Regions from separate parts of the Pseudomonas sp. AC016 genome, predicted to be linked through region 2. Evidence: predicted binding sites of a transcription regulator. Region 2 holds the regulator's gene; the other holds the start of a gene.
What was found. The regulator sigma-54, encoded in region 2, starts transcription at its own class of promoters, with help from an activator protein. The targets are predictions, from matches to a motif close to ANTGGCATNNANNTTGCTNT.

Region 1: a site for sigma-54 is predicted at 3,099-3,118, ahead of glnA (glutamate--ammonia ligase). Genes of this name have one in related genera too.

What each region holds. Positions count from the first base shown of each region.
Region 1 is NZ_CEEDCC010000001.1:3,652,804-3,667,846, forward strand. It holds gene AC0IXS_RS16530 (DUF4124 domain-containing protein) at 1-244, opposite strand, end outside; gene AC0IXS_RS16535 (DUF4124 domain-containing protein) at 241-780, opposite strand; gene AC0IXS_RS16540 (chorismate mutase) at 850-1,407, opposite strand; gene glnA (glutamate--ammonia ligase) at 1,592-2,998, opposite strand; gene thiI (tRNA uracil 4-sulfurtransferase ThiI) at 3,333-4,787, shown strand; gene typA (translational GTPase TypA) at 4,931-6,751, shown strand; gene AC0IXS_RS16560 (YkgJ family cysteine cluster protein) at 7,092-7,547, opposite strand; gene AC0IXS_RS16565 (penicillin-binding protein 1A) at 8,357-10,798, opposite strand; gene AC0IXS_RS16570 (pilus assembly protein PilM) at 11,008-12,072, shown strand; gene AC0IXS_RS16575 (PilN domain-containing protein) at 12,072-12,650, shown strand; gene pilO (type 4a pilus biogenesis protein PilO) at 12,647-13,270, shown strand; gene AC0IXS_RS16585 (pilus assembly protein PilP) at 13,267-13,794, shown strand; gene pilQ (type IV pilus secretin PilQ) at 13,842-15,043, shown strand, end outside.
Region 2 is NZ_CEEDCC010000001.1:2,135,017-2,150,059, reverse strand. It holds gene tldD (metalloprotease TldD) at 1-856, shown strand, start outside; gene yjgA (ribosome biogenesis factor YjgA) at 902-1,423, opposite strand; gene pmbA (metalloprotease PmbA) at 1,531-2,877, shown strand; gene AC0IXS_RS09540 (FagA protein) at 3,160-3,555, shown strand; gene AC0IXS_RS09535 (class II fumarate hydratase) at 3,548-4,924, shown strand; gene AC0IXS_RS09530 (tetratricopeptide repeat protein) at 4,957-5,418, shown strand; gene AC0IXS_RS09525 (superoxide dismutase) at 5,420-6,031, shown strand; gene AC0IXS_RS09520 (ZIP family metal transporter) at 6,060-6,947, shown strand; gene AC0IXS_RS09515 (HPr family phosphocarrier protein) at 7,416-7,688, opposite strand; gene rapZ (RNase adapter RapZ) at 7,705-8,562, opposite strand; gene ptsN (PTS IIA-like nitrogen regulatory protein PtsN) at 8,565-9,029, opposite strand; gene hpf (ribosome hibernation-promoting factor, HPF/YfiA family) at 9,042-9,350, opposite strand; gene AC0IXS_RS09495 (RNA polymerase factor sigma-54) at 9,425-10,918, opposite strand; gene lptB (LPS export ABC transporter ATP-binding protein) at 11,114-11,839, opposite strand; gene lptA (lipopolysaccharide transport periplasmic protein LptA) at 11,839-12,387, opposite strand; gene lptC (LPS export ABC transporter periplasmic protein LptC) at 12,374-12,946, opposite strand; gene AC0IXS_RS09475 (KdsC family phosphatase) at 12,956-13,495, opposite strand; gene AC0IXS_RS09470 (KpsF/GutQ family sugar-phosphate isomerase) at 13,496-14,470, opposite strand; gene AC0IXS_RS09465 (ATP-binding cassette domain-containing protein) at 14,796-15,043, shown strand, end outside.

The DNA.
Region 1 (15,043 bases), 1.5 Mb from region 2:
CTCTCAGCAACTGATAGTGGAAGATCGCAGGCGGCTTGCTTTCGACGGGTTTGCTCTTGAGGGTCCGGGTCGGCGGTGTGCCGGTCATGTTGTTGCTGGGCGGGATGTCGACGCGCTTGGCGTTCTTGCGCGGCTGGTCGGTAAAGACCCGATTACCGTTGGCGTCTATATAGGTGTAAACGTCCGCCAGCGCAGGCAGTGCGCACAGCAATAACAGCGTCAGCAGCAGGTTGCGCACGTTCATGGCTTGCCGAGGTGAACGCGTTGCACGGTCAGGGTGATGGTCTCGCTTTGCTGGATGATGCGTTCGCCGTCCTTCACCACCACTGCGAAGCTGTGCTCGCCACGATCAATGTTCATGACCTGAAAGCGCGGAAGGTTGGTGGGTTGGCCATACAGGTTGCCGTCCAGCAGCAGCTGCAGGCGATGGGCTTGCTGCAGACGCGGCTGAATTTTCACACCGATGATGAACGAGCCGTTGTTGGCGCGCAGTGCCTCGTCGGTCGGCAGGTCAGAGAGTTCGAGCGTGCTGTAGGCGTCTTGAGACTGTGCCTGCGTTTGAGTCTGCGGCTCGACTGCTTGCGGCGCGGTGTTGAGGACCGGTCGGGAGGGACGGGATTCCACGCTGTTGAGCGGCGGCAGTTCGACGACTTCGGTCTTGACGCCATTGGGTGGCTCATTACTGAACGCTGTATTGCCATTCGCATCGGTGTACTTATAGATCTGCGCTACGGCAGGCAGGCTGATCAATAGGAACAGGCAGATGAGGCTTTGACGCATGGGGGGCTCGACAGCGAAGGGCAAAGGTCACCAGCATAGAACACTTCGCCCTGTGTCGTGCAGACAGGCTTACAGTTTTGGTGCGCACAGATCCGCAGTGGCAAGCACCAGCGCCTGATCATGGATCGGGTCGCTCAGGTGGCGCTTGAGTGCGGCGTCCAGCAGCGTCTGGCAATCGCCCGACATGCGCACCGGCTGGAAGTCGGCGTAGGCCTTCAACAATTCAGTCTGCAGGCGATCCAGTTTCGGACGGATGTCGTCGACCAGGCTCAGACGTACAGTGTCGGGCGCCTTGCCTGCCGCGTGCCATTGGGCAAGCAGGGCGTTCTGCACACGCTTGTTGGCTTCGATCTGGGCACGGAACAGCCGCTGGACATCCTCCGGGTTCAACTTGAACTCGGCGGCACGCGCCTGGGCTGCGGTAATCACCTGTTGCTCGCGGGGCGGGTCTTCCACGGCCTTGCCACTGTCCCACTTGCTCAGGGCCACCTGATCGGCAATCGTCAGGCGCTCGCTGATGGCCTGCAGCAACGGTTCAAGGGCGGAAGGTTTCTGCTCGGCGGCGAAGATAAAGCCTGAGGACAGACAGGTCAGGGTCAGTAACGAGCTGGCGAGAAGCATGCGCATGGGGCGCTCCATCGTGGGAAAGGATGAAGAGTTAACGCCACGTCGCGGTTCGGGGCCAGTGCCTTCGAGTGAATAAAGATTCATGAATTGTCCGACAATTGATATTGCGCAAACAAAAAGACCTCCCGAAGGAGGTCTTTTGTTACGCCATCAACGTCAGGCCATCAACGTTGGTGCAACTGGATCAGCAGCTGTAGTACAGCTCGTATTCCAGTGGGTGTACGAAGGTGCGAACCTTGATTTCTTCTTCGCTTTTCAGCTCGATGTAGGCATCGATGAAGTCGTCGCTGAATACGCCGCCCTTGGTCAGGAACGCACGGCCCTTGTCCAGTTCTTCCAGGGCTTCTTTCAGGCTGCCGCAAACCTGTGGAATCTCTTTGGCCTCTTCAGGCGGCAGGTCATACAGGTTCTTGTCAGCTGCGTCGCCAGGGTGGATCTTGTTCTGGATGCCGTCCAGGCCGGCCATCAACAGTGCAGCGAACGCCAGGTACGGGTTGGCTGCCGGATCCGGGAAGCGTGCTTCGATACGACGGCCGCGTGGGCTGGAGACGTAAGGAATACGGATGGACGCGGAGCGGTTACGTGCCGAGTAGGCCAGCATGACCGGTGCTTCGAAACCTGGGACCAGACGCTTGTACGAGTTGGTCGACGGGTTGGTGAAGCCGTTCAGTGCCTTGCCGTGCTTGATGATACCGCCGATGAAGAACAGGGCAGTGTCGGACAGACCGGCATAGCCTTCGCCTGCGAAGGTGTTCTTGCCATCTTTGGAAATGGACATGTGCACGTGCATACCCGAACCGTTGTCGCCATACAAAGGCTTCGGCATGAAGGTAGCGGTACGGCCGTAGGCATCGGCAACGTTGTGTACGCAGTATTTGAGGGTCTGAACTTCGTCAGCCTTCTTGACCAGCGTGTTGAATTTCACGCCGATTTCGTTCTGGCCGGCAGTGGCAACTTCGTGGTGGTGTACTTCCACGATCTGGCCCATTTCTTCCAGGGCGTTGCACATTGCGGTACGGATTTCGTGGTCGTGGTCGACCGGTGGAACCGGGAAGTAGCCACCCTTGATGCCAGGACGGTGGCCCTTGTTGCCGCCGTCGATGTCGCCGTCGGTCATCCAGGAAGCCTGTTCGGAGAAGATCTTGAACATGGAGCCGGAGATGTCGGACTTGAACTTCACTTCGTCGAAGACGAAGAACTCTGGCTCAGGACCTACGAATACGGTGTCACCGATACCGGTGGACTTCAGGTATTCCTCGGCACGGTGGGCGATGGCGCGTGGGTCGCGATCGTAGCCCTGCATGGTCGAAGGTTCGATGATGTCGCAGACCAGAATGATGGTCGGCTCTTCGGTGAACGGGTCGAGAACGGCGGTTTCGTCATCCGGCAGCAGGATCATGTCGGAGGCTTCGATACCTTTCCAGCCAGCGATGGAGGAACCGTCGAACATTTTGCCGACTTCAAAGAAGTCATCTTCCAGCGCATCGCGCGCAGGCATCGTGACGTGCTGCTGCTTGCCCTTGGTGTCTGTGAAGCGCAGATCAATCCACTTAACGTCATGATCTTTGATGAGTTGAACCGACTTCGACATGGTGTCCTCCGGGTGGCTAGGGACCGCCTTATAGTTTTGGGCCCCTTGAATTTGGGTGATGCCGGCGCGAATACTCTGCCAAGGCAACCTGCCTCACAAGGGAGCAATTTGCATGCCAGTGCCCCGTGTTGGGTTTTTTGCCTCAATCCGGGGCTTTCAGGGCGTCAAATGACGATTCTCAGAAAAATCGCGCACCTTTATAGCGCTGACAATTGAAGCATCGACCCTTTTTGGTGCGTCGATGATTAGCCGTACGATAACTGGTTAAACCGTGAGCAATTTCCGCTATAATCCGCGCCCCCCTTTTTTGGTCGGCACCTCACGCACCGTTTCCATGAAACTAATCGTTAAAGTTTTCCCAGAAATCACCATCAAAAGCCCGCCGGTTCGCAAGAAGTTCATCCGGCAGTTGGGCAAGAACATTCGTACCGTGCTCCGGGAACTGGACGCGGACATTGTTGTGGGTGGCGTATGGGACAACCTCGAGGTGGAGACCCGGCTGACCGACCCCAAAGTGCTGCAGGGCATTACCGAGCGCCTGAGTTGCATGCCTGGCATCGCCAACTTTCTGCAGGTGGCCGAGTACCCGCTCGGCGACATGGATGACATCGTTGCCAAGTGCAAGGCGCACTACGCCGACCTGCTGCCGGGCAAGATGTTCGCCGTGCGTTGCAAGCGTGCCGGACGACACGATTTCAGCTCCATGGATGTCGAGAAATACGTCGGCAGCCAGTTGCGTCAACAGTGCGGCGCGGCCGGAATCGAGCTGAAAAAGCCCGATCTGGTGGTCAGAATGGAAATTCGCGACCAACGGTTGTTTGTCGTTCATGACCAGCACAAAGGCCTGGGCGGTTATCCGCTCGGAGCGCTGGAGCAGACCCTGGTATTGATGTCCGGCGGTTTCGATTCGACCGTTGCGGCCTACCAGATCATGCGCCGCGGGCTTATGGCGCACTTCTGCTTCTTCAATCTGGGCGGTCGTGCCCACGAACTGGGCGTGATGGAAGTCGCTCATTTCATCTGGAAGAAGTACGGCAGCTCCCAGCGAGTGTTGTTCGTGAGCGTACCTTTCGAGGAAGTTCTCGGAGAAATTCTGCAGAAAGTCGATAACAGTCATATGGGTGTAGTTTTGAAGCGTATGATGTTACGCGCTGCTTCATCCGTGGCTGATCGTCTCGAAATCGATGTGCTGGTCACGGGCGAGGCGATTTCACAGGTGTCGAGCCAGACGCTGCCCAACCTGTCGCTGATCGATTCGGCGACCGACAAGCTGGTGTTGCGGCCTCTGGTGGCCAGTCACAAGCAGGACATCGTGGATCAGGCGACGGAGATCGGTACGGCCGACTTCGCCCGGCACATGCCTGAATATTGCGGGGTGATCTCGGTCAACCCCAAGACCAACGCCAAGCGGAATCGCGTTGAGTACGAAGAAAAACAGTTCGACATGGCGATTCTCGAGCAGGCGCTCGAGCGCGCAAAGCTGGTTTCGATCGATCGGGTCATCGACGATCTGAGCCGCAATGTCGATATAGAAGAAGTCAGCCAGGCGCTGGCCGGTCAGGTCGTCATCGACATCCGTCACCCGGATGCGCAGGAAGACCAGCCGCTGCAGGTGCCGGGCATAGAAGTACAAACGCTGCCGTTCTATGCACTGAACAGCCGTTTCAAGGAACTGGATAACACGCGCCAGTACCTGTTGTATTGCGACAAAGGCGTCATGAGTCGCCTGCATGCTCACCATTTGCTCAGTGAGGGGCATGCCAATGTGCGCGTTTATCGACCGAGCTAAGTGCCCGGGGCTGTTTGCCTGTGGCTTGCGTCACCGGCCCCCCGACACCAGTCGCCAAGCCGTAACGGCTTTTGCCGACTAGTAACTGTTAATCGCCGGCGTTAAACCGTCAGCAGACCGAATCCTCTGATCGAGATACACAAGTGATCGAAAATCTACGCAACATCGCCATCATCGCCCACGTTGACCATGGTAAGACCACCCTGGTAGACAAACTCCTGCGTCAATCCGGCACTCTGGAGCGCAACGAGCTCAACGACGAGCGCGTGATGGACTCCAACGACCAGGAAAAAGAGCGCGGTATTACCATTCTCGCGAAGAACACCGCGATCAACTGGAACGGCTACCACATCAACATCGTGGACACCCCGGGCCACGCCGACTTCGGTGGTGAAGTAGAGCGCGTGATGTCGATGGTCGACTCCGTGCTGCTGCTGGTCGATGCTCAGGACGGCCCTATGCCGCAGACCCGTTTCGTGACCAAGAAGGCTTTCGAAGCCGGCCTGCGTCCAATCGTGGTCATCAACAAGGTTGACCGTCCAGGCGCGCGTCCGGACTGGGTTCTGGACCAGATCTTCGACCTGTTCGACAACCTGGGTGCCACCGAAGAACAGCTGGACTTCAAAGTCGTCTACGCCTCGGCCCTGAACGGTATTGCCGGTCTGGACCACACCGACATGGCTGAAGACATGACCCCGCTGTACCAGTCGATCGTCGACAACGTACCTGCGCCGGCTGTTGACCGTGACGGTCCGTTCCAGATGCAGATCTCCGCACTGGACTACAACAGCTTCCTGGGCGTCATCGGTGTTGGCCGTATCGCACGTGGTCGCGTCAAGCCGAACACGCCGGTCGTGGCTATCGACGCCACTGGCAAGAAGCGTAACGGTCGTATCCTGAAGCTGATGGGTCACCACGGTCTGCACCGCGTTGACGTTGAAGAAGCAGCGGCCGGCGACATCGTCTGCATCAGCGGTATGGACGAGCTGTTCATCTCCGACACCCTGTGCGACCCGCTGAACGTTGAAGCGATGAAGCCTCTGACCGTCGACGAGCCAACCGTTTCCATGACCTTCCAGGTAAACGACTCGCCGTTCTGCGGTAAAGAAGGCAAGTTCGTGACCTCCCGTAACATCAAGGAGCGTCTGGACAAGGAGCTGCTGTACAACGTTGCTCTGCGCGTTGAAGAAGGCGACTCGGCTGACAAGTTCAAGGTTTCCGGCCGTGGTGAGCTGCACCTCTCGGTACTGATCGAAACCATGCGTCGCGAAGGCTTCGAAATGGGCGTTGGTCGTCCAGAAGTGATCATCCGCGTCGTTGACGGCAACAAGCAGGAACCGTTCGAAAACGTCACCATCGACACCCCGGAAGAATCCCAAGGCAAGGTGATGGAAGAGATGGGTCTGCGTAAGGGCGACCTGACCAATATGGTGCCGGATGGCAAAGGCCGTGTTCGTCTGGAATACAACATCCCTGCTCGTGGTCTGATCGGTTTCCGTAACCAGTTCCTGACCCTGACCAACGGTGCTGGCATCCTGACCTCGATCTTCGATCGTTACGACACCATGAAGTCCGGCCAGATGTCCGGCCGTCAGAACGGTGTTCTGGTCTCGGTTGAAACCGGCAAGGCGCTGACCTACTCCCTGGAAACCCTCCAGGCGCGTGGCAAGCTGTTCGTTGAGCACGGTCAAGAGATCTACAACGGTCAGATCGTTGGTCTGAACAGCCGTGACACCGACATGGGCGTCAACCCAACCAAAGGCAAGAAGCTCGACAACATGCGTGCTTCGGGTAAAGACGAAACCATCGCTCTGGTTCCACCTGTTCGTTTCACTCTGGAACAGGCTCTGGAATTCATCCAGGACGACGAGCTGTGCGAAGTTACGCCTAAGTCGATCCGTCTTCGCAAGAAGATCCTGGACGAAGGCGAGCGTACCCGCGCTGCCAAGAAAGCCAAGGCTTGATACTTAGCCCTCGCTGAACGAAAACGCCCCCGGTCGAAAGGCCGGGGGCGTTTTTGTTTGTGTGGGTTTTATGAAAGCCTGGCTCCATGCGGCACATGGGAGAGCAGATGCTTGGACAAGCTCCAGCGTTATCCACGTCATGCGCTCGGCTCACTGAATCCGCAATCTGTGCCATTTGTGACGCGGAGCGTCACGGGATGCATGCCCACGCGGAGTGGGCACGATCAGTGTCGAGGCGGACTTGGGTATAACGATGAGCGCGGAGCGTAGGAACGATCATGCGTTACAGATGATCGTGACCATGCAGCCCGTGACGCTCCGTGTCACATCAGGAAGTCGCTCAGAACTTCGGGACAGGCGCGCTGGTGGCGTTTCTGAGCGAACCACTTTCCGGGCGCACGACAGCCTTGGGCTTGTAGGCGCAGTAGCCGGGACGTGGGCCGATCCTGGGATGGTTGCGGCACGTATCCGGGCGCTTGTCGTAGATGGTGCACAGGCGGCTCTTGCGATCCAGATACAGGCAGTCGTTGTTGCTCATGCGCTGCAGGGTGAAGATTTCGGTCTTCTGGTTGTAGCGCTCGACGATCCCTTCCTTCTGCAACCGCTTGGCGATGTTCTTCGCAGGCTCGCCGCGTTCGAAATCATCGACGATACCGATGCGGATCAGGTCCTTGATCTTCACTTCGACCGGCAGCGTGCAGCAGCTGGACACGCAGCCTCCGCACATGTGGCTGGAGTACTTGGCCCAGGTATCGATGCGATCGAGTTCTGCGGCGGCGATCAAGGTGGGTTTCATTTGAATTCAGACTTCCGGGTGAATCGGGCGCGCGATCATACCGGGCTCGACGGTTTTGGAGTAAGTAAAAATTGTCGGGGCGACTGTCGGTCGTGCAGGTATGCGTTACGGACAGCATGCCCACGCAGAGCGCTCATCGTTATACACAAGTCTGGAAGACGCGCAAAACGGGGCCAAAACGTAAGTATCTGACTGAATGCATATACCGTGGGAGGCGGCTTGCCGGCGATGGCTCAGTTCAGTCACTGATAGGTCGCTTCAGAAAAAGCATCGCCGGCAAGCCGCCTCCCACAGTCCGTGGTCGTAGCAAGGCTCGGTATAACGCTGAGCACAGGCATGGGCATGATCGGCGTGCTTGAGATCACGCTGCTCGCTCCCATGCTCCGCGCTCATCGTTATACACAAGTCCGCAAGACGCGCAAAACGGGGGGCAAAACGAAAGTGACTGACTGAACGCATACCCCGTGGTCGCAGCAAGACTCGGGTATAACGCCGAGCACAAGCATGGGCATGATCGGCGTGCTTGAGATCACGCTGATCGTTCCTACGCTCCGCGTGGGAATGCCGCTCAGGACGCTCCGCGTCCGCTCTCGAATGTGGCGCAGATGTGTGCCCAAGCTCCAGCGCTTTCCACGTCATGCGCTCAGCTGACTGAATCCTCAGTCTGTGCCATTTGTGACGCGGAGCGTCACGGGAGGCATGCCCACGCGGAGCGATGGGCACGATCAGTGTTGAGGCTGACTTGTGTATAACGATGAGTGCTCCGCGTGGGAATGTCTCTCGGGACGCTCTGCGTCCCTATCAATGCATCAGAACAGGTCGATCGGCGCTGACTCGTCTGCTGGGAGCGGGCTGCCCGGAGCGCTGCCGCCGCCCAGTTCGTTGACGCTTGGCGGTGTGTCTTCGCTCTTGAACAGTTCGAAGAACGCATTCGGCGTGCTCGGCGTGGCCGCACGACCGCTGACCGGGTCGACGCGCAGACTGAGGATGCCATCCGGTTCTGCCTGCTGATGCGGCGGCTTGTCTTTCAATGCCGCGCTCATGTAGTCCATCCAGATCGGCAGGGAAACCGTGCCGCCGAATTCATGGCGTCCCAGGCTTTCCGGCTGGTCGAAACCGCTCCAGACCGTGGTCACGTAATCGGCGTTGTAGCCCGAGAACCACGCATCCTTGGATTCGTTGGTCGTACCGGTCTTGCCCGCAATGTCAGGCCTGTTCATCGACAGCGCACGACGTCCGGTGCCGCGCTTGATCACGTCCTGCAACATGCTGTTGAGGATAAAGGTGGTGCGACTGTCGACGATACGCTCCGCCACGGCTGGTGCCTGAGGTTCGACAGGCGTCGTGGAGGATGGAGTCGTCAGGTTTGGGCTGTCGTGTACCGCAAAGGTCGACGTGTCCGGCGCAGTCTTCACGTCATGAGCCGGAACGCTTGGCGGGTTGGCGGCGAATATCGTCTGGCCGTCGCGGTTTTCGATGGTCTGGATCAGATAAGGACTGACCTTGTAGCCGCCGTTGGCAAACGCACTCCAGCCGGTGGCGATTTCCATCGGCGTCAGTGTTGCCGTACCCAGTGCCAGCGACAGGTTGCGCGGCAGGTCCTGCTTGGCGAAGCCGAAGCGGGTAACGTAGTCGATCGTGCTGTCCACGCCCAGGGCCTGGAGCAGACGGATCGAAACCAGGTTACGCGACTTGTACAGCGCTTCGCGCAGGCGAATCGGACCCAGGAAGGTGTTGGTGTCGTTCTTCGGACGCCAGACCTTGTCCAGGTATTCGTCGACGAACACGATAGGAGCATCGTTCACCAGACTGGACGCGGTGTAGCCATTGTCCAGCGCGGCGCTATAGATGAACGGCTTGAAGCTGGAGCCCGGCTGACGCTTGGCCTGCATGGCACGGTTGTAGTTGCTCTGCTCGAACGCGAAGCCGCCCACCAGTGCACGAATGGCACCATTCTGCGGATCCAGTGACACCAGTGCGCTTTGCGCGACGGGAATTTGACTGAATTTGAGCGAGCCGTCGTCCTGACGCAGCAGGCGAACCAGATCGCCGACCTTGGCGACGTCACCCGGCTGCTTGGGATTGGCGCCCAGGCTGTTGGTGTTCAGGTAAGGTCGCGCCCACTTCATGGTGCTCCACTCGACCGTCTCTTCCTGCTCGCCGTTACGGGTCAGAACCTTCAGGCCAGTCTTGTCGACCTGAGTCACGATGGCAGGCTCCAGGCCATTGATCGTGCGTTGTTTGGTCAGTTCCTGAGCCCAGTTAGCGCGGGTCATGCCGGGGAAGCGGCTTTCCGGTCCGCGATAGCCATGACGCTGGTCGTAGTCGATCAGGCCGCGCTGAATCGCCTTGTTGGCATCTTCCTGCAAGCCGCTCGGGACGGTGGTGGTAACCCGGAAACCCTCGGTGTAGGCGTCGCTGCCGTAGCGGCCGACCATTTCGGCACGTGCCATTTCCGCGATGTAAGGCGCGTTAACTTCAGGGGTAGGAACGTGGTAGCTGGCGTTCAGCGGCTCGTTCAGAGCGGCCTGATACGCGGTCTGGTCGATCTTGCCCAGACGGTACATGCGGCCCAGGATCCAGTCGCGGCGTTCCTTGGCACGGGTGGGGTTGGCCAGTGGGTTGAAACGTGACGGTGCCTTGGGCAAACCGGCAATCATGGCCATTTGCGCAAGGCTTACATCGCGAATCGATTTGCCGTAGTAGACTTGCGCCGCCGCCTCGATGCCATAGGCCCGGTTGCCCAGATAAATCTTGTTGACGTACAGCTCGAGAATCTCGTCCTTGGTCAGTTGGCGCTCGATTTGCAAGGCGAGAAGAATCTCGGTGGTTTTGCGCGAAAAGCTTCTTTCGCTGGTCAGGAAAAAGTTCTTCGCGACCTGCATCGTGATGGTACTGCCGCCCGATTGAATGTGGCCGCTCTTCACCAGCTGGGTGGCGGCGCGCATCAGGCTGCTTGGATCGACACCGTAGTGATTGGCGAAATTATCGTCTTCGGCCGATAACAGGGCGTTGATGAAATTGGGCGGGATTTCCGCAAAGCGAATCGGCGTGCGACGCATCTCGCCAAATTCGGCGATCAGCTTGCCGTCGCTGCTGTACACGCGCAGAGGGATTTGCAGTTGGATGCTTCGCAGCGCCTCAACGGATGGCAGAGTGGGGCTCAGATAAAGGAACGCGCCGCTCAGGCCGAGCAGCAGCGAGCAGAATACCGCGACGAGAGACCACCAGAAAAACTTCAGCAGGCGTATCAAGGCTTTTGGATTTCCAGAAAAAATAATGGGTTAAGCGCAGGCATTTACAAATGAACACGCCTTGAAGCTTTCTCAAACGAAAAAAACGCTGGGCATTATAAGCATTTTTCGTCCCCAAGCGTGATTTGCGCTACTGTCAAGGCTGTTGGCAGTGACGCCGACCCGAAATAACTCCGTAAGTGACGGAAACTCATAGGAATCAGGTTGTGTTCGAACTCTTCGGTAAGAAGGCCAACACCCTTCTAGGGATCGATATTAGTTCCACCTCGGTCAAGCTCCTTGAATTGAGTCGTTCCGGAACCCGCTACAAAGTCGAGTCTTACGCTGTTGAGCCGTTGCCGGCCAATGCCGTCGTCGAGAAGAACATTGCCGAACTCGAAGGGGTTGGTCAGGCGTTGTCACGGGTCGTTGGCAAGGCCAAGACCAGCGCCAGAATAGTGGCGGTCGCTGTCGCAGGCTCCGCAGTCATCACCAAGACGATCGAAATGGATGCCGGTCTCTCGGACGACGACATGGAAAATCAGCTCAAGCTCGAGGCTGACCAGTACATCCCCTATCCCCTTGAAGAAGTGGCCATCGATTTCGAAGTGCAAGGCTATTCGCTGCGCAACCCCGAACGCGTGGAAGTCCTTCTGGCTGCCTGTCGCAAGGAGAACGTCGAGGTGCGCGAGGCCGCGCTGGCGCTGGCTGGCCTCACTGCGAAAGTCGTCGATGTGGAAGCCTATGCCCTTGAGCGTTCGTTCGGGCTGCTGGCTGCACAACTGGGTAACGGTCACGATGAGCTGACCGTTGCGGTCGTCGATATCGGGGCGACCATGACCACACTGAGCGTCCTGCACCATGGGCGCATCATCTACACCCGTGAGCAACTGTTCGGCGGGCGCCAGCTGACCGAAGAAATCCAGCGCCGCTATGGCCTGTCGATGGAGGAGGCCGGGCTTGCCAAGAAACAGGGTGGGCTGCCGGACGACTATGTCAGTGAAGTGCTGGAACCCTTCAAGGATGCGCTGGTGCAGCAGGTCTCGCGCTCACTTCAGTTCTTCTTCGCGGCAGGTCAGTACAACTCTGTGGATCACATCATGCTCGCTGGCGGTACGGCTTCCATTTCCGGCCTGGAGCATCTGATTCAGCGCCGACTCGGCACGCCGACCCAGGTGGCCAACCCGTTCGCCGACATGGCCCTCAGCTCCAAGGTCAACGCCGGAGCGCTGGCCAGTGATGCGCCCGCGCTGATGATCGCGTGCGGTCTTGCTTTGAGGAGCTTCGACTGATGGCGCGGATCAACCTTTTACCCTGGCGTGAAGAACTGCGCGAAGAGCGCAAGAAACGCTTCCTGACCGTATTGGTCTGCGTGCTGGTGGTCTCTGTGGGCGTACTGTTTCTGATCGATCGCTATATCGGTATGGCGATCGACAACCAGTTGGCACGCAACACCTTCATGCAGAAAGAGATCGCGCAACTCGATGTGCGCATCAAGGAAATCAGCGACCTGAAAGCGCGGCGCAAGCAGTTGCTGGAGCGCATGAAAATCATCCAGGACCTGCAGGGCAACCGCCCGATCACCGGACGGGTGTTCGATCAGCTTGCCCGCACCCTGCCGGATGGCGTGTATTTCTCGCAGGTCAAGATGACTGACAAACTGATCGCGATCACCGGTGCGGCCGAATCGAACAACCGGGTTTCCGACCTCATGCGTAATCTTGAAGCATCCGACTGGCTGGAGGCGCCAAGCCTGACCGAGGTCAAGGCGACGACTGCGGGTGCCGTGGATCAGGCCAACGTCTTTCAGTTGACCGTGCGCCAGACCCAGCCGCAGGTACAGGTTCCTGCCGAAGGAGCCAAGCCATGAACATGAGCGAGTGGCTGGAAGGGCTTCGCAAGGTCGAACTCAACGAACTCGACCTCAACAACCTGGGTTCATGGCCTGCTGCAGTCAAGGCGATCGCCGGCGTGCTGCTGGCTGTGCTGATCTTCGCCCTCGGCTATTTCCTGTTCATTCAGGACATGGAAACCCAGCTCGAGAACGCGCAGGCCAGTGAGGTTTCGCTCAAGGAACAGTTTTCCACCAAGGCGTTCCAGGCCGCGAATCTGGAGCCCTACAAGAAGCAGATGGAGGAAATGGAAAACACCTTTGGCGCGCTGCTTCGGCAATTGCCCAGCGACACCGAAGTGCCCGGCCTGCTTGAAGACATTACCCGCACCGGTCTGGGCAGCGGCCTGGAGTTCGAAGAAATCAAACTGTTGCCCGAGGCGGTGCAGCAGTTCTACATCGAACTGCCGATACAGATCACAGTGGTCGGCGGCTATCACGATCTGGCGACCTTCGTCAGTGGCGTGGCCGGGTTGCCGCGCATCGTGACGCTGCATGATTTCGATATCAAACCGGCTGATCCCAAGGTGCCTGCCAAGTTGCGCATGAATATTCTGGCCAAGACCTACCGCTACAACGACGAAGGGCTGAAGAAATGAGGGTGGCGCGTGTGTTGTGCGTCAGTACGGTCCTGGCGGGACTGGCCGGTTGCGGTGGGGGCAATGATTACACTGACCTGAGCGAGTTTGTGGCGCAGGCCCAGTCGCGTCCGAGCGGCACCATCGAGCCCCTGCCAAGGTTTCGTGCCTATGAGGCGTTCACCTACAACGCCGCCAGTCTGCGCAGCCCGTTTCAGCCTGCGGTCAAGGTCGATGCGCTCAATCGTCAGAAAGGCTCGCGTCTGATTGCGCCGGACGATACTCGCGTCAGGCAGTTTCTCGAAGGCTTCAACATCGAGTCGTTCGACATGGTGGGTACCATCGGCAACGACTCCGGCATCTTCGCCCTGTTGAAAGGGGCCGGAGGCGTCTATCGCGTGAAAGTGGGTGATTATCTGGGTCGCAATAACGGTCGCATCGTGTCGGTCAGCGACGGGCAGGTCGATGTCATTGAAATAGTTCCTGATGGAGAGGGGGCCTGGCTGGAAAGGCCGCGCAGTATCGCCCTCAAAGAACGCTCATGAAGTGGGTAAGGCCAAGCATGTACAGCACCGCACAACGGAAATTGATCATGACCCGGATTCTCTCGATTATCGGCGTTTCGTTATGGATAGCGATGATGTCGCCGGTTCTCCAGGCTGCCAATCTCAAGACGCTCGACGTCGCAGCCCTGCCGGGTGATCGAATCGAGCTCAAGCTTTCCTTCGATGCACCGGTGCCCGCGCCACGCGGCTATACCACCGAGCAGCCTGCGCGCATTGCGCTGGACCTGCCGGGCGTGACCAGCCAGCTGGCGACCAAAAGCCGTGATCTGGGCGCAGGCAATGCCCGCAGTGTGGTGGTTGTGCAGGCGCAGGACCGCACGCGAGTCATCATCAACCTGACGACGCTTTCGCCGTACAGCTCACGCGTCGATGGCAACAACCTGTTCGTAGTCATCGGTCAGGGGGCAGCAGCCGCACAGGCTTCGCAACCGACCACTGCCAAGGGCGCTGCACGGGTCGCCGTGCCGCCGCCCACACCGGCATCGGCGCGGCCCTACGTGCCTGCGGGCGTCAGAGCCATTCGCAATGTCGACTTCCAGCGCGGTGAGCTGGGTGAAGGCAACGTGGTCATCGACCTGAGCAATGCCAGCATCGCTGCAGATATTCAGGAGCAGGGCGGCAAGATCCGTGTCGATTTCGCCAAGACGCAATTGCCCGATCCGCTGCGCGTGCGTCTGGACGTGAAAGACTTTGCCACACCCGTGCAATTCGTCAGCGCCACAGCGTCCGGCGACAAGGCCAGCATTTCCATCGAACCATCGGGTGCGTTCGATTATTCGGCGTTCCAGACCGAAAACAAGCTGACCATCAGCGTGCGCCCATTGACCAATGAGGACGTGGATCGTCGCGCCGCCGACAAGCCGGTCTACACCGGCGAGAAGCTTTCGCTGAATTTCCAGGACATCGATGTGCGTTCGGTACTGCAACTGATCGCCGACTTCACCAACCTCAATCTGGTTGCCAGTGACACGGTTCAGGGCGGCATCACCCTGCGTCTGCAGAACGTGCCGTGGGATCAGGCGCTGGACCTGGTGCTCAAGACCAAAGGGCTGGACAAGCGCAAGGTCGGCAGCGTGTTGCTGGTCGCCCCGGCTGACGAAATCGCCGCGCGTGAGCGTCAGGAGCTGGAGTCGCTCAAGCAGATTGCCGAACTGGCCCCGTTGCGTCGTGAGCTGTTGCAGGTCAATTACGCCAAGGCAGCGGACATCGCCAAGCTGTTCCAGTCGGT
Region 2 (15,043 bases):
CGGCCGCCGCGAGCGCGGCGGGCATGGCGGCGGTGGGCGTACCGACTACCGTTATTTCCTGACCGACGACCGCGCCATGGGCTATGCCCGCGAAGCGCTGCGTCAGGCGCTGGTCAATCTGGAAGCCATTCCTGCACCGGCAGGCACCTTGCCGGTTGTGCTGGGTTCCGGCTGGTCAGGCGTTCTGCTGCATGAAGCGGTAGGCCATGGTCTGGAAGGCGACTTCAACCGCAAGGGCAGCTCGGCCTACAGCGGCCGGATGGGCGAGATGGTGGCTTCCAAACTGTGCACCATCGTCGATGACGGCACGCTGGCCGGGCGTCGCGGCTCGTTGAGCGTCGATGACGAGGGCACCCCGACCGAATGCACGACCCTGATCGAGAACGGCGTGCTCAAGGGCTATATGCAGGACAAGTTGAATGCACGGCTGATGGGCGTGGCGCGGACCGGCAACGGCCGTCGCGAATCCTACGCGCATCTGCCGATGCCACGCATGACCAATACGTACATGCTGGGCGGTCAGAGCGATCCACAGGAAATCATCGCGTCGGTGAAACGCGGCATCTACTGCGCCAATCTGGGCGGCGGTCAGGTGGACATCACCAGTGGCAAGTTCGTGTTCTCGACCAGTGAGGCTTACCTGATCGAAGACGGCAAGATCACCGCGCCTGTCAAAGGTGCGACCTTGATCGGCAACGGGCCGGAAGCGATGAGCAGGGTTTCGATGGTGGGTAACGACCTGTCGCTGGACAGCGGTGTCGGTACGTGCGGCAAGGACGGGCAATCGGTGCCGGTCGGCGTGGGTCAGCCTACGCTGAAGATCGACGCAATCACGGTTGGCGGTACGGGTAACTGAACATGAGCCGGGACTGGCCGAAGCTGACCAGTCCCGAAGCCGAAATCAACGCAGACCGCGTTGGATTTCGTCCAGCTCACGGATGTATTTGAAGATTTTGCGGCTGGTGGCCGGCGGTTTGTTGCGTGCAACTTCGTGTTGCGCCTGACGGATCAAGGAACGCAGTTGCTGGCGGTCGGCATCCGGGTACTCGACCACGAATTTTTCCAGGTCGCTGTCATCACCCGCGATCAGGCGATCACGCCAGCGCTCCAGACCGTGGAAACGTTCGTTGTACTGGCGAGTGGAGGCATCGAGTTGGTCCAGCAAAACCAGAATGGCTTCCTGATCCTGATCGCGCATCAGCTTGCCGATGAACAGGATGTGCCGCTTGCGCGCAATGTTGGCCGTGTGCTTCGGCGCTTCGGCCAGAGCCTTGCGCAGCGCATCGGTCAACGGCAGCTTGGCCAGCACATCGGCTTTGAGTGTCGTCAGTCGCTCGCCGAGATCAACCAGAGCATGCAGCTCTCGTTTGACCTGGGTTTTGCTTTTCTCCCCGTCGAGGGAGTCGTCGTAAGAATCAACCATGGGGGCAGTCCGCAAAGAAACGCCGCCATGATAACCAGTCGGGGGCCGCTTGTCCGGCCCGGTCGGTATTCGGCCTGTGCCGAAAGCAGAATTTGATGGAGAAAATCATGAGTGCAACCCAAAGCGTCGGCCCACAGGCCTTGCCTGAACTGCAGGAGCAGGTCGAGCAGATCATTGCCGAAGCCAGGCGTCAGGGCGCCAGCGCCTGTGAAGTCGCGGTGTCGCTGGAGCAGGGACTGTCGACTTCGGTGCGTCAGCGCGAAGTCGAAACGGTCGAATTCAACCGCGATCAGGGGTTCGGCATCACCTTGTACGTCGGCCTGCGCAAAGGCTCGGCCAGCACCTCGGCCACCGGCGCTGACGCGATCCGTGAAACCGTTGCCGCCGCACTGGCCATTGCCGAGCATACGTCCGAGGACGAAAGCTCTGGCCTGGCTGACGCTGCGTTGATGGCCAGGGACATCCAGGATTTCGATCTCTACCACGCCTGGGACATCACGCCCGAGCAGTCCATCGAGAAGGCGCTGCTGTGTGAGGCCGCAGCGTTTGACGCAGACCCTCGCATCAAGAACGCCGACGGCACCACGCTCAATACCCACCAGGGCTGCCGAGTGTATGGCAACAGCAACGGTTTTATCGGCGGCTACGCATCGACCCGGCACAGCCTCAGTTGCGTGATGATTGCCGAAGGCGAAGGCCAGATGCAGCGCGATTACTGGTACGACGTCAATCGTCAGGGCCAGTTGCTGGCAGACGCCGAGAGCATTGGTCGCAAGGCTGCACAGCGGGCCGCGAGCCGTCTGGGCGCACGTCCGGTGCCGACCTGCGAAGTGCCGGTGCTGTTTTCAGCCGAATTGGCGGGCGGTCTGTTTGGCAGCCTGCTGGGCGCGATTTCCGGCGGCACGCTGTACCGCAAATCCTCATTTCTGCAGGATTCGCTGGGCCAGCGGCTGTTTCCCGAGTGGATGACCATCGACGAACGTCCACACCTGATGCGCGCAATGGGCAGCTCGGCGTTCGACAGCGACGGCCTGGCAACCTACGCCAAGCCATTCGTGGAGAAGGGCGATCTGGTTTCCTACATCCTCAGTACCTATTCGGGCCGCAAACTGGGCATGCCGAGCACCGCCAACGCGGGCGGTGTGCACAACCTGTTTGTCACCCATGGCACGGAAGACCAGGACGCGCTGATCCGGCGCATGGGCCGTGGCCTGCTGGTCACCGAACTGATGGGCAGCGGCCTGAACATGGTTACCGGCGATTACTCACGCGGTGCAGCAGGTTTCTGGGTCGAAAACGGGGAGATTCAGTTCCCGGTTCAGGAAGTGACCATTGCCGGCAACATGCGTGACATGTTCAAGCAGATCGTCGCCGTTGGCAGCGATGTCGAGCTGCGCAGCAACATTCGCACCGGCTCCGTGCTGATCGAGCGCATGACGGTTGCGGGCAGCTGATCGGATAATTGAACATCCGTCTCGACACTGATCGTGCCCATCGCTCTGCGTCACAAATGGCACGGATTGTCATTTCAGTAAGCCGGGCGCATGACTTACGTCACCTTTTCGCCCCTCGGCGACTCACTTTGACGGAGCGAAGTAAGCAACTCCTTCGTTCCGGTTGCAGCCCCGGCTTTGCCGGGGTTCCTTCCCCCTCCTGTCACCCCGATCCAACTCGGCTCTTGTTTTGATTCTTGATCTCATTCAATAATGAATCTCATTTCACAATGAGATGCGGTTATGGGATCTGTGCTTCACGAGCTGCCTTATCTGGAAAACTGGCGTGGTCTGAGCCTGCGGATTCGCTGCGCCCTTGAGCCTGACGAGCCGCGTCTGATCGAGCATTACCTGGCCGAAGGGCGGTATCTGGCGCGCTTTACCGCCACGCCTCACGCCCTGATCGCTGAAACCTCTTTTCGTCTGCTGATGGACACCGCCCGCGACACGATGCTGCCCTGGCATTGGCGCTGCCTGTGTCTGGATCAGGCCTGGCGACCGTTGCGCGATGTCGAGGCGCTTGCCTCCACGCCTGCCCGCCGTCAGCGCTGGGAAGCCTGTGTTCATCAGCTGGCGTCCTGCGTGCTGCAACCCTCGATTTCTTCCTCTGAACTGGTGCAAGGACATTGCGATGAGTAACACCCGTATCGAACGCGACAGCATGGGCCCGTTGCAGGTGCCGGCCGAGGCTCTGTATGGCGCACAGACTCAGCGTGCGGTGGATAACTTCCCGATCAGCCATCAGCGCATGCCCCGGCAGTTCGTTCGCGCGCTGTTGCTGGCCAAGGCAGCGGCGGCTCACGCCAATCTTGAGCTGCAGCAGATCAGCGAAAACCAGAGCAAGGCGATTGTCGGCGCGGTCGAGGAGTTGCTGGGCGGCGATTTCATGACCCATTTTCCGGTGGACATCTTCCAGACCGGGTCGGGTACCAGCACCAATATGAACGCCAACGAGGTGATCGCCACGCTGGCTACCCGCATTCTGGGTGAGCCGGTCAATCCCAACGATCACGTCAACTGCGGGCAAAGCAGTAACGACATCATCCCGACGACGATTCACGTCAGCGCCGCGCTGGCGTTGCATGAGCAATTGCTGCCTGCCCTGAACCATCTGGTGCAGGTCACCGAGCACAAGGCCATACAGGTTCATGCCTTCGTCAAGACCGGCCGCACGCACCTGATGGACGCCATGCCGGTGCGCATGAGTCAGGTGCTCAACGGCTGGTCGCAGCAGATCCGCGCCAATATCGAACATCTTCAAGGCCTGCAACCCAGCCTGCAGTCTCTGGCGCAGGGCGGTACGGCAGTCGGCACCGGGATCAATGCGCACCCTGAGTTTGCGGCCCGTTTCAGCGCGCACCTCAGCACATTGAGCGGCGTCACGTTCACGCAGGGCAAGGATCTGTTCGCGTTGATCGGCTCACAGGACACCGCTGTTGCCGTCTCGGGCCAACTCAAGGCAACGGCGGTTTCGCTGATGAAGATCGCCAACGATTTGCGCTGGATGAATTCCGGCCCCCTGGCGGGCCTCGGTGAGATCGAACTTGAAGCACTACAGCCGGGTTCTTCGATCATGCCGGGCAAGGTCAATCCGGTGATCCCGGAAGCCACGGCGATGGTGGCCGCGCAGGTTATCGGCAACGACGCCACCATCACTGTGGCGGGCCAGTCCGGCAACTTCGAGCTCAATGTGATGCTGCCGATCATCGCCCAGAACCTGCTCAGCAGCATTGAGTTGCTGGCCAACTCCAGCCGACTGCTGGCTGACAAGGCGATTGTCAGCTTCAAGGTCAACGAGGCCAGGCTCAAGGAAGCGCTGTCGCGCAATCCGATTCTGGTCACGGCGCTCAATCCGATCATCGGATACCAGAAGGCCGCTGAAATCGCCAAAAAGGCCTATCAGGAAGGTCGTCCGGTGATCGACGTTGCGCTGGAACACACCGATCTGCAACGCGACCAGCTGGAAGTGTTGCTCAACCCCGAAAAACTCACCGCCGGCGGCATCTGATTCGGTCCGGCCAACGCACCTGGAGGTATGTCATGCAGCATTGGAAACGCACCATTGAACTGGCCAATCGCTGTTTCAATCTCGGCGAATGGGTCGAGGCCCGCGAGCTGTACCTCCAGGCGCTGGCGCTGGCACAGGTCCTGTTCGAGCGCTGGCCGGATGCCGACGAAGCCGTCGCGGCCTGTGTGATTTCCCATCACAACCTGGCCGATCTGCATTTGAGTCTGGGCCAGCCGGAGGAGAGCGCCGAATACCTCTGCGCGATCCACCAGCATCTGCTGCGAACCATGCAGGACCAGCGCCTGCAGCCTGCACTGCGCCAGGCTGCGTTGCGGCACAGCAGTAAAACCTACGTCGAACTGTTGGGTTTTATCAGTGAACACGGCGAATACCCGCGCACGCACCGACTTCTCAACAGCAGCAGTGAACACACTCGCTCGTCGTTGCAGCGCGATTCAGCGGCCAACCCCGGTCTTTTCTACGGAGCACATTGAAATGGCTTACACCCTTCCCGAACTGCCTTACGCCTACGACGCCCTGGAGCCGCACATCGATGCGCAAACCATGGAGATCCATTACACCAAGCACCATCAGACGTACATCAACAACCTCAACGCTGCAGTCGACGGTACCGAGTACGCCGAGTGGCCCATCGAAAAGCTGGTCGCCAGCGTCAAGCAGTTGCCTGAAAACCTGCGTCCAGCGGTGATCAACCAGGGCGGTGGTCATGCCAACCATTCGTTGTTCTGGGAAGTCATGGTGCCCGGCGGTGGCGGTCTGCCAAAAGGGGAGGTTGCTCAAGCCATCGACGCCCAATTGGGCGGCTTCGACAGCTTCAAGGAAGCCTTCACCAAAGCGGCGCTGACCCGTTTCGGCAGCGGCTGGGCCTGGCTGAGCGTGACGCCGGACAAGAAGCTTGTGGTGGAAAGCAGCGGTAATCAGGACAGCCCGTTGATGAACGGCAACACACCGATCCTCGGTCTCGATGTGTGGGAGCACGCCTATTACCTGCGCTACCAGAACCGTCGTCCCGAATACATCAATGCGTTCTACAACGTCGTCAACTGGGACGAGGTGTCCCGACGTTATCAGGCCGCGCTGGCCTGATTTTTCCCAACACGAACCAGGGCCGTTTATGCGTTCTGAAATACTCGCTGTCAGCAGTGTCCGGTTGTTTCGTTTTGCAGTAGGCACCGTGCTGCTTTTGGCGGGTATGGCGTTACTGGTGGCTCAAGGGCTGGCCTGGCTGAATCTTGAGCCGCGCCTGTTACGTGCTCTGGAAGGTGGCGCTATCTGCGCTCTGGGCACGGCACTGGGCGCCGTGCCGGTATTGGTGATCCGCAAGATGCCGATCATGGTATCGGACGGTTTGCTGGGTTTCGGTGCCGGGGTGATGCTGGCCGCAACGGCATTCTCGCTGATCGTGCCGGGCCTTGCCGCTGCCGAAGGCCTTGGGTTTACACCGTGGGGCGCTGGGGGCCTGATCAGCCTTGGACTCGTTCTGGGTGCCCTTGGCCTGTTCGCGGTGGATTACAGCGTATCCCAGGGCGCGCAGTCGGGAGGCATTCAGGATCACCCGGCAATTGCACCGCGCATCTGGCTGTTCGTGATCGCCATCGTCGCGCACAACATTCCAGAGGGCATGGCAATTGGTGTGTCGGCAGGCGGAGGGTTGTCGGAAGCCGACAGCCTGGCCATCGGCATCGCCTTGCAGGATGTGCCCGAGGGGCTGGTGATTGCCATGGTGCTGGCGGGGGCCGGCATGTCTCGAATAAGGGCGTTTCTGATCGGTGCGGCGTCCGGGCTGGTCGAGCCGCTGTTCGCGCTGCTGGGCGCCTGGCTGGTGGCGATTGCTGAACCCTTGTTGCCGTTTGGTCTGGCACTGGCAGCGGGAGCCATGCTGCTGGTGGTGACCCACGAGATCATCCCGGAATCGCGTCTGAACGGACACAACAAAATCGCCAGCCTGGGCTTGATTGCAGGGTTCTGTCTGATGATGGTGCTGGATACAGCGCTGGTCTGACGGTCAGCGATCATCGTTATACACAAGTCGTCGGGCTATCCAGTGAGACAGCGGCACTGCCGTGCTTTTTTACGCGATAGTGCGGACACCGCCGATTGCGACGTGGGTGAAGGCTGAGTCCTGGCGCTGATTCGGGGGGCAATCGGCATGGATGCCGATTGAGCTGCACTGGACCATGGATGGCCCATTTGCAGCGACCCCCGAATCAGTGTCAGGACGAAGGAACCCCGGCGAAGCCGGGGCCGGAACCGGAGCGAAGGAGTTTGCTTACTTTGCTCCGTCAAAGTGAGTCGCCGAGGGGCGAAAAGGTGACTTGAGACGTGCGCTCGGCTCACTGAATCCACAGTCTGTGCCATGTGTGACGCGGAGCGTCACGGGCGGCATGCCCACGCGGAGCGATGGGCACGATCAGTGTTGAGGCGAACTTGTGTATAACGATGAGCGATCAGCGCCGTGCAGAGCGTTCGTTTACTCGCCTTCGTCAAACTTGTTGTTGATCAGCTCGACCAGGCCATCCAGTGCTTCCTGCTCGCCTTCGCCTTCAGTCGACAGATGGATCTCGGTTCCCTTGCCAGCCGCCAGCATCATCACGGCCATGATGCTTTTGCCGTCGACCATGCTCTCGGGCGAGCGGCCAACCCGTATCTGGCAAGGATGTTTGCCGGCGACGCCTACGAACTTGGCGGCTGCGCGGGCATGCAGGCCCAGTTTGTTGATGATGGTGATTTGACGAGCGGGCATCGCAGAGGTGTTCCTTTCAGCTGAGGTCGCGGTGGCGAACCTGAACGTTCTTGAGTAGTGGTTGCAGGACCTGACCCAGTCGCTCCGTCAGGTAGACAGACCGGTGATGCCCGCCCGTGCAGCCAATGGCAATGGTCACATAGGAGCGATTGCTTGCGGCGAAGCGGGGCAGCCATTTGGCGAGGTAGGAAGAGATGTCCTGAAACATCTCTTCGACGTCGGGCTGCATCGCCAGATAATCGATGACAGGTTGCTCAAGTCCCGAATGATCGCGCAGCTCGGGTTTCCAGTACGGATTGGGCAGGCAGCGCACATCAAAGACCAGGTCCGCATCGACCGGCATGCCGCGCTTGAAGCCGAACGACTCGATCAGGAAGGCAGTGCCTGGCTCCGGCTTGTTCAGCAGGCGCAGCTTGAGCGTATCGCGAAGCTGGTAGAGATTGAGGTGGGTCGTGTTGATCTTGAGATCGGCCAGATCGATGATCGGCCCGAGCAGCGTACTCTCGTCACGTATTGCCTCGGCCAGCGAACGGTCCGATGTACTCAGCGGATGGCGGCGGCGGGTCTCGGAAAAGCGCTTGAGCAGGGTGGCTTCGTCGGCATCCAGATACAGCACATCGCACTGGATATTGCGCCCACGGACCTCATCGAGCATGGCCGGGAAGCGGGTCAGGTGACTGGGCAGGTTGCGGGCATCGATGGAAACCGCCAGCAGCGGTTCGGCCAGTTCGGTATTGATCAAGGCGCGTTCGGCGAGCTCCGGAAGCAATCCGGCAGGCAGGTTGTCGACGCAGTAGAAGCCGCTGTCTTCCAGTACATCGAGCGCCGTGCTTTTGCCCGAGCCGGAGCGGCCACTCACGATGATCATGCGCATGTTCAGTTGCCGTTCTGCACGTCTAGCACCACTTGGTAGAGCGCTTCATTGGTCTTGGCGCTGCGCAGGCGTGTCCGGACATCTTTGGAGTCGAGCATGCTGGCGATCTGGCGCAGCAACTCCAGGTGCTTGTCTGTGGCGGCTTCCGGGACCAGCAGCACGAACAGCAGGTCGACAGGCGCGCCGTCGATGGCATCGAAGTCCACGGAGTCGTTGAGATGAATGACGGCACTGACAGGCTCGCCACAGGTGGCAAGACGGCAGTGAGGGATGGCAATGCCATTGCCGAAACCGGTAGATCCCAGTTTTTCACGGGCAACGAGCGCCTTGAATACTGTTTCCCAATCAAGCCCCGGTACTTCGCGGCCGATCAGTCGGGCAATATGTTCGAGTACGCTTTTCTTGCTGCCGCCCGGCACGTTCACTTCGGAACGGCCGGGGGTCAGGATTTCTTCAAGTCGGATCATGTGTGATGAGCGTCAGCGAGCGTTTGCACCCTTGAGGATGCTTTGCTGCTTTTCCTTATGCTTGAGCAATTGTCTGTCGAGCTTGTCAGTGAGCAGGTCGATGGCCGCGTACATGTCGTCATGTTCAGCATTGGCAACTACCTCTCCACCGTGGATATGCAGCGTGGCTTCGATCTTCTGTTTCAGCTTCTCGACCGCCATCGTGACCTGCACGTTTGTAATCTTGTCAAAATGCCCTTCGAGTTTCTTGAGCTTGAGCTCAACGTATTCACGAAGTGGCTTGGTCACTTCCAGTTGGTGTCCACTGATGTTGACTTGCATACAGCTTCTCCTTTGCCAGTGCATAAAGAGGCAGGCGTGGTGCCTGCCACTGGAACGCTGTGGCTCGGCCTGCATCACATCAGTCGCTTGCGCTCGCTGGAGGGTGCAATCCCAAGAGATTCGCGGTATTTGGCAACTGTGCGACGGGCTACTTGAATGCCTTGTGCCTCCAGTAAACCAGCGATCTTGCTATCACTCAACGGCTTTTTCTGATTTTCCGCCGCGACCAGTTTTTTGATGATCGCGCGAATTGCCGTGGATGAGCACTCGCCGCCTTCCGAGGTGCTGACATGGCTGGAGAAGAAGTATTTCAGCTCGTAAATGCCGCGTGGCGTGTGCATGAACTTCTGCGTGGTCACGCGGGAAATCGTTGATTCATGCATGCCCACCGCTTCGGCGATATCGTGCAGTACCAGCGGCTTCATGGCTTCATCGCCATACTCCAGAAAGCCGCGCTGGTGCTCGACGATCTGAGTGGCGACCTTCATCAGCGTCTCGTTGCGGCTCTGCAGGCTCTTGATGAACCAGCGGGCTTCCTGCAACTGATTGCGCATGAAGGTGTTGTCGGCGCTGGTGTCTGCGCGACGTACGAAGCCTGCATACTGCGGATTGACTCGCAGTCGCGGCACTGACTCCTGGTTCAGCTCGACGAGCCAGCGTTCGTTGTCCTTGCGCACAATGACATCGGGAATGACGTACTCGGCTTCGGTGGACTCGATCTGCGAGCCAGGGCGCGGATTCAGACTCTGCACCAGTTCGATGACCTGACGAAGTTCGTCTTCCTTGATCTTCATGCGGCGCATGAGCTGGGCGTAGTCACGGCTGCCCAGCAGGTCGATGTAATCGGTGACCAGACGCTGCGCTTCGCTCAGCCAGGGCGTTTTTGCCGGCAGCTGGCGCAGTTGCAGCAGCAGGCATTCGCTCAGGGTGCGAGCGCCGATACCGGCCGGTTCGAATTGCTGAATGCGGTGCAGAACGGCTTCGATCTCATCGAGTTCGATATCCAGCTCGGGATCGAAGGATTCGAGAATCTCTTCAAGGGTCTCGTCGAGATAGCCCTGATTGTTGATGCAGTCGATCAGCGTGACGGCGACCAGACGGTCCTTGTCGGACATCGGGGCGACGTTGAGCTGCCAGAGCAGATGGCTTTGCAGGCTTTCGCCAACGGATGTGCGGGTGGTGAAGTCCCATTCATCATCGTCATTGCTGGGCAGGCTGCTGGCGCTGGTCTGGTAGATGTCTTCCCAAGCGGTATCGACGGGCAGCTCGTTGGGAATGCGTTCGTTCCATTCGCCTTCCTCGAGGTTGTCTACGGTAGGCGCAGATTCCTGGTAGGTCGGTTCCTGAACGTCGGGGTTGGGCTTTTGTTCGATGTTGTCCGCCATCGGGTCGGAGTTATCGAAGTCGTCGCCTTCCTCCTGGCGTTCCAGCATAGGGTTCGATTCCAGCGCCTCCTGAATCTCCTGCTGGAGGTCCAGTGTGGATAGCTGAAGTAAGCGGATTGCCTGTTGCAGCTGCGGTGTCATCGTCAGCTGCTGGCCCATTCTCAAGACTAGCGATGGTTTCATGGCAGGGGCTAAACACCTTATTCGCCGGCGCTCTTGCGCCATCCACTACAGGCGCCTAAACGCCAACTTAAGCAAATTATATGCCTGAAAGCAGGGCGTTTGCCTAGAGCGTTACTAGAAATAATACGTTGTCAACAAGCCGCACCGATATTGGAGGCCTTGATAGGCCGGATGCGGCTTTTTCGAATGCGGCTTTTACAGGCGGAATTCGTGACCCAGATAGACTTCTTTAACCAGTTGGTTGGCCAGAATGGTTTGCGAGTCGCCTTCTGCGATCAATTGCCCGTCGTTGACGATATAGGCTGTTTCACAGATATCCAGCGTCTCGCGAACGTTGTGGTCAGTGATCAGCACGCCAATGCCCTTGGCCTTGAGGTGGTGAATGATCTGCTTGATGTCGCCTACCGAGATAGGGTCCACGCCCGCGAAGGGTTCGTCCAGAAGGATGAACTTTGGGGCAGTCGCCAGCGCGCGTGCAATCTCGACGCGGCGACGTTCGCCACCCGAGAGGCTCATGCCGAGGTTGTCGCGAATGTGCGTGATGTGGAACTCCTGCAGGAGGCTTTCCAGTTCCTGGCGTCGCGCAGCGGCATCGAGTTCCTTGCGGGTCTCGAGGATCGCCATGATGTTGTCGGACACCGACAGCTTGCGGAAGATCGAGGCTTCCTGCGGCAGGTAGCCGATACCTGCACGGGCGCGGCCGTGCATGGGCTGATGGCTGACGTCCAGATCGTCGATCAGCACGCGGCCCTGATCGGCCTGTACCAGCCCGACAATCATGTAGAAGCAGGTGGTCTTGCCGGCGCCGTTGGGGCCCAGCAGACCGACAATCTGGCCGCTGTCGATGGAAATGCTCACATCGCGCACGACCTGACGGCTTTTGTAGCTTTTAGCCAGATGCTGGGCTTTAAGCGTCGCCATTACTGGGCCTTCTGCGGTTGATCGGTTTTCTTTTTAGGCTGAATGACCATGTCGATTCGTGGACGTGGCGTGGTCACTTTCGCGCCACCATTGGCACGGCCCGCACTGACGACCTGCCTGACCGTGTCATAGACGATCTTCTCGCCTTCGGACGTGTTGCCGTCGTTGACGACCTTGGCCTTGTCGATCAGGACGATACGGTCCTGAGCGGCGTAATACTGAATGGTGACGGCATATGCCTGCACGATCGGCTTGTCCACCGACGGCTTCTGCTCGTAGTAGGCCAGGTTGCCGACAGACGTGAAAATATCCACTTCGCCCTGAGCGTTGCGTGTGATGGTCACGGTGTTGCCTGTGATCTTCATCGAGCCCTGCGTGATGATGACGTTGCCCTTGTAGGTGGCCACGCCTTTCTTGTCATCGAGCTGCGCATCGTCGGACTGGATGTGGATTGGCTGATCACGGTCGGTTGGCAGGGACCAGGCGCTCGCGCTTCCCAGTGCTGCGCCCAGGCCGAGCAAAAAAGGAAGAGTTTTAACGAGCCTCATACTGTCCTCTGACGTTGGACAGCAGGTCCATCCTGCTGTCTTTCAAATATGCTTTCATTCCCTTGGCCGTAGTAACACCGCCCGCGGCGTCGATTCTAACGTCTTGGTCGGTCTGCGCATATTGCTTCTGTGGGAATACGGTCATGCGACTACTGGTGATGATAGTCGTACGTTGTTTTTCGTCGGTGCGCGCAACGCGAACCGAGTCGATCAATTCTACCTGTTCGCCTCCCGGGGAGACCTCGCCCTGCTTGCTCTGCACATGCCAGGGAAACTCGGTGCCGCGGTACATCTGCAGGTCGGGTGTGGTGAGCAGAGTCACGTCAGTGGCCTTTACATGCTCGACCTTGTCAGCCGTCATTTCGTACTGAAGGCCACCGTCGGGCAGATACTGATGTGTGTGCGTATTGACCGCATAGTAGTCAATGACATTTTCATCGACCGAGCTCACCGGCTGGTCCATGAAGCTTTCCGGGTTGATGTTCCAGTAGCCTACGGCACCGAACAGCAGTACCAGCACCCCGAAAAACACCAGCTTTCGAATTTTCTTGCTGAACATAAATGGCTTCTATAGATAGGCGGAGTGGGCCGCTTCAAGGTTGCCCTGCGCGCTCAGGATCAGTTCGCAGAATTCGCGTGCAGCACCTTCGCCACCGCGCGCTTGCGTAACGCCATGAGCGTGTTGGCGGACAAAGCCGGCCGCATTGGCAACCGCCATGCCCAGACCGACGCGTCGTATGACCGGCAAGTCTGGCAGATCATCGCCCAGATAGGCGACCTGTTCGTAACTCAGGTTCAATTCGGCCAGCAGTTGGTCCAGCACCACCAGCTTGTCTTCGCGACCCTGATAAAGGTGCTCGATGCCGAGGTTTTTTGCCCGGCGCTCGACCACGGGTGTTTTTCTGCCGCTGATGATGGCAGTGGTCACTCCGGAGGCTATCAGCATTTTGATGCCTTGGCCGTCGAGTGTGTTGAATGTCTTGAATTCGCTGCCGTCTTCCAGAAAATACAGCCGGCCATCAGTCAGTACGCCATCGACGTCGAAAATCGCCAGTTTGATGGCTTTGCCGCGTTGCATCAGTTCGCTGTTCGCTGCCTGAGTCTGCATTTACATCACTCCCGCGCGCAGTAGATCCTGCAGGTTGAACGCACCGATTGGACGATCATTTTCGTCAACGACGACAAGGGCGCTGATCTTGTTATCTTCCATTATTTTCAGCGCTTCTGCAGCGAGCATGTCCGAATGCACTGTTTTGCCGTGAACCGTCATCACTTCGTCTATGGTGGTTTCACGTATGTCAAAGGGACGATCCAATGTGCGTCGCAGATCACCGTCGGTGAAGATGCCTGCCAATGTACCATCGGTTTCCAGCACAGCCGTCATGCCAAGACCCTTGCGGGTCATTTCCAGCAGCGCATCGCGCAACGGGATGCCACGCTTGACTGTAGGCAGTGCATCTCCCATGTGCATCACATGCTCAACCTTGAGCAGTAAGCGCCGACCCAATGCGCCGCCTGGATGAGAGAAGGCGAAATCCTCGGCGGTGAACCCCCGGGCCTCAAGCAGTGCGACGGCCAGGGCATCGCCCATCACAAGGGCGGCGGTGGTGGATGAGGTGGGTGCCAGATTCAGTGGGCATGCCTCATGCAACACGTTGACATTAAGATTTATGTCGGCGGCCCTGGCGAGCGTCGAGTCAGGGTTGCCGGTCAAGCTGATCATGCTGATACCCAAACGCTTGATCAAGGGCAGCAGTGTGACGATCTCGCTGGTCGTCCCTGAATTGGACAAGCTCAGGATTATGTCGTCCCGGGTGATCATCCCCATGTCGCCATGGCTGGCTTCTGCCGGGTGAACAAAAAACGAAGTCGTCCCTGTGCTTGCCAGTGTGGCGGCAATTTTATTGCCGATGTGCCCTGATTTACCCATGCCAACGACGACAACGCGTCCCTTGCAGGAAAGGATCATTTCGCAGGCACGCACAAAGTCTGCATCGAGGCGTGCAAGCAGGCTTTCAATGGCTTCCATTTCTAGGCGAATGGTACGTTGCGCGGATTGAATCAGGTCACTGGATTGGTTCATGTCTTGAAAGGATCGCACTGCTGAAAGGCGGCGATTATAGCGGTAATGTACGATTCCCTCACGTCTGATCGTCGTTGTGTTTTTTATAAACGAATTTCCTACGCTTTGGAGGGTCTGTAGCTGGGCGGTGCAGGTTGCACTGCAAACGGCGCTGCTGATAGGGCGCTCAATGGTTATCCGGTGAATATCTGAACCTACTGGTTCTCTTCTTGGGTGGCGTGTCGCTGCGATGGTATAGTCCGCCGCTCGTTCGGCCCGCCTGGACGGCTTGTCTCCCTTCGGGGGTTGGCGGCTGAGGAGGGAGGCTGTATCGCAAGGAGTTTAGATGAGTCCTGATAACGCTTACGCGGTCGAGTTGAAAGGGGTTTCCTTCAAACGCGGCACGCGCAGCATTTTCAATAATGTCGATATTCGTATTCCTCGGGGCAAAGTCACCGGGATCATGGGGCCTTCCGGCTGCGGCAAGACTACATTGCTGCGCCTGATGGGCGCTCAGCTGCGCCCGAGCGAAGGCCAGGTGTGGGTCAACGGCCAGAACCTGCCGGATCTGTCGCGCAGTGACCTGTTCGACGC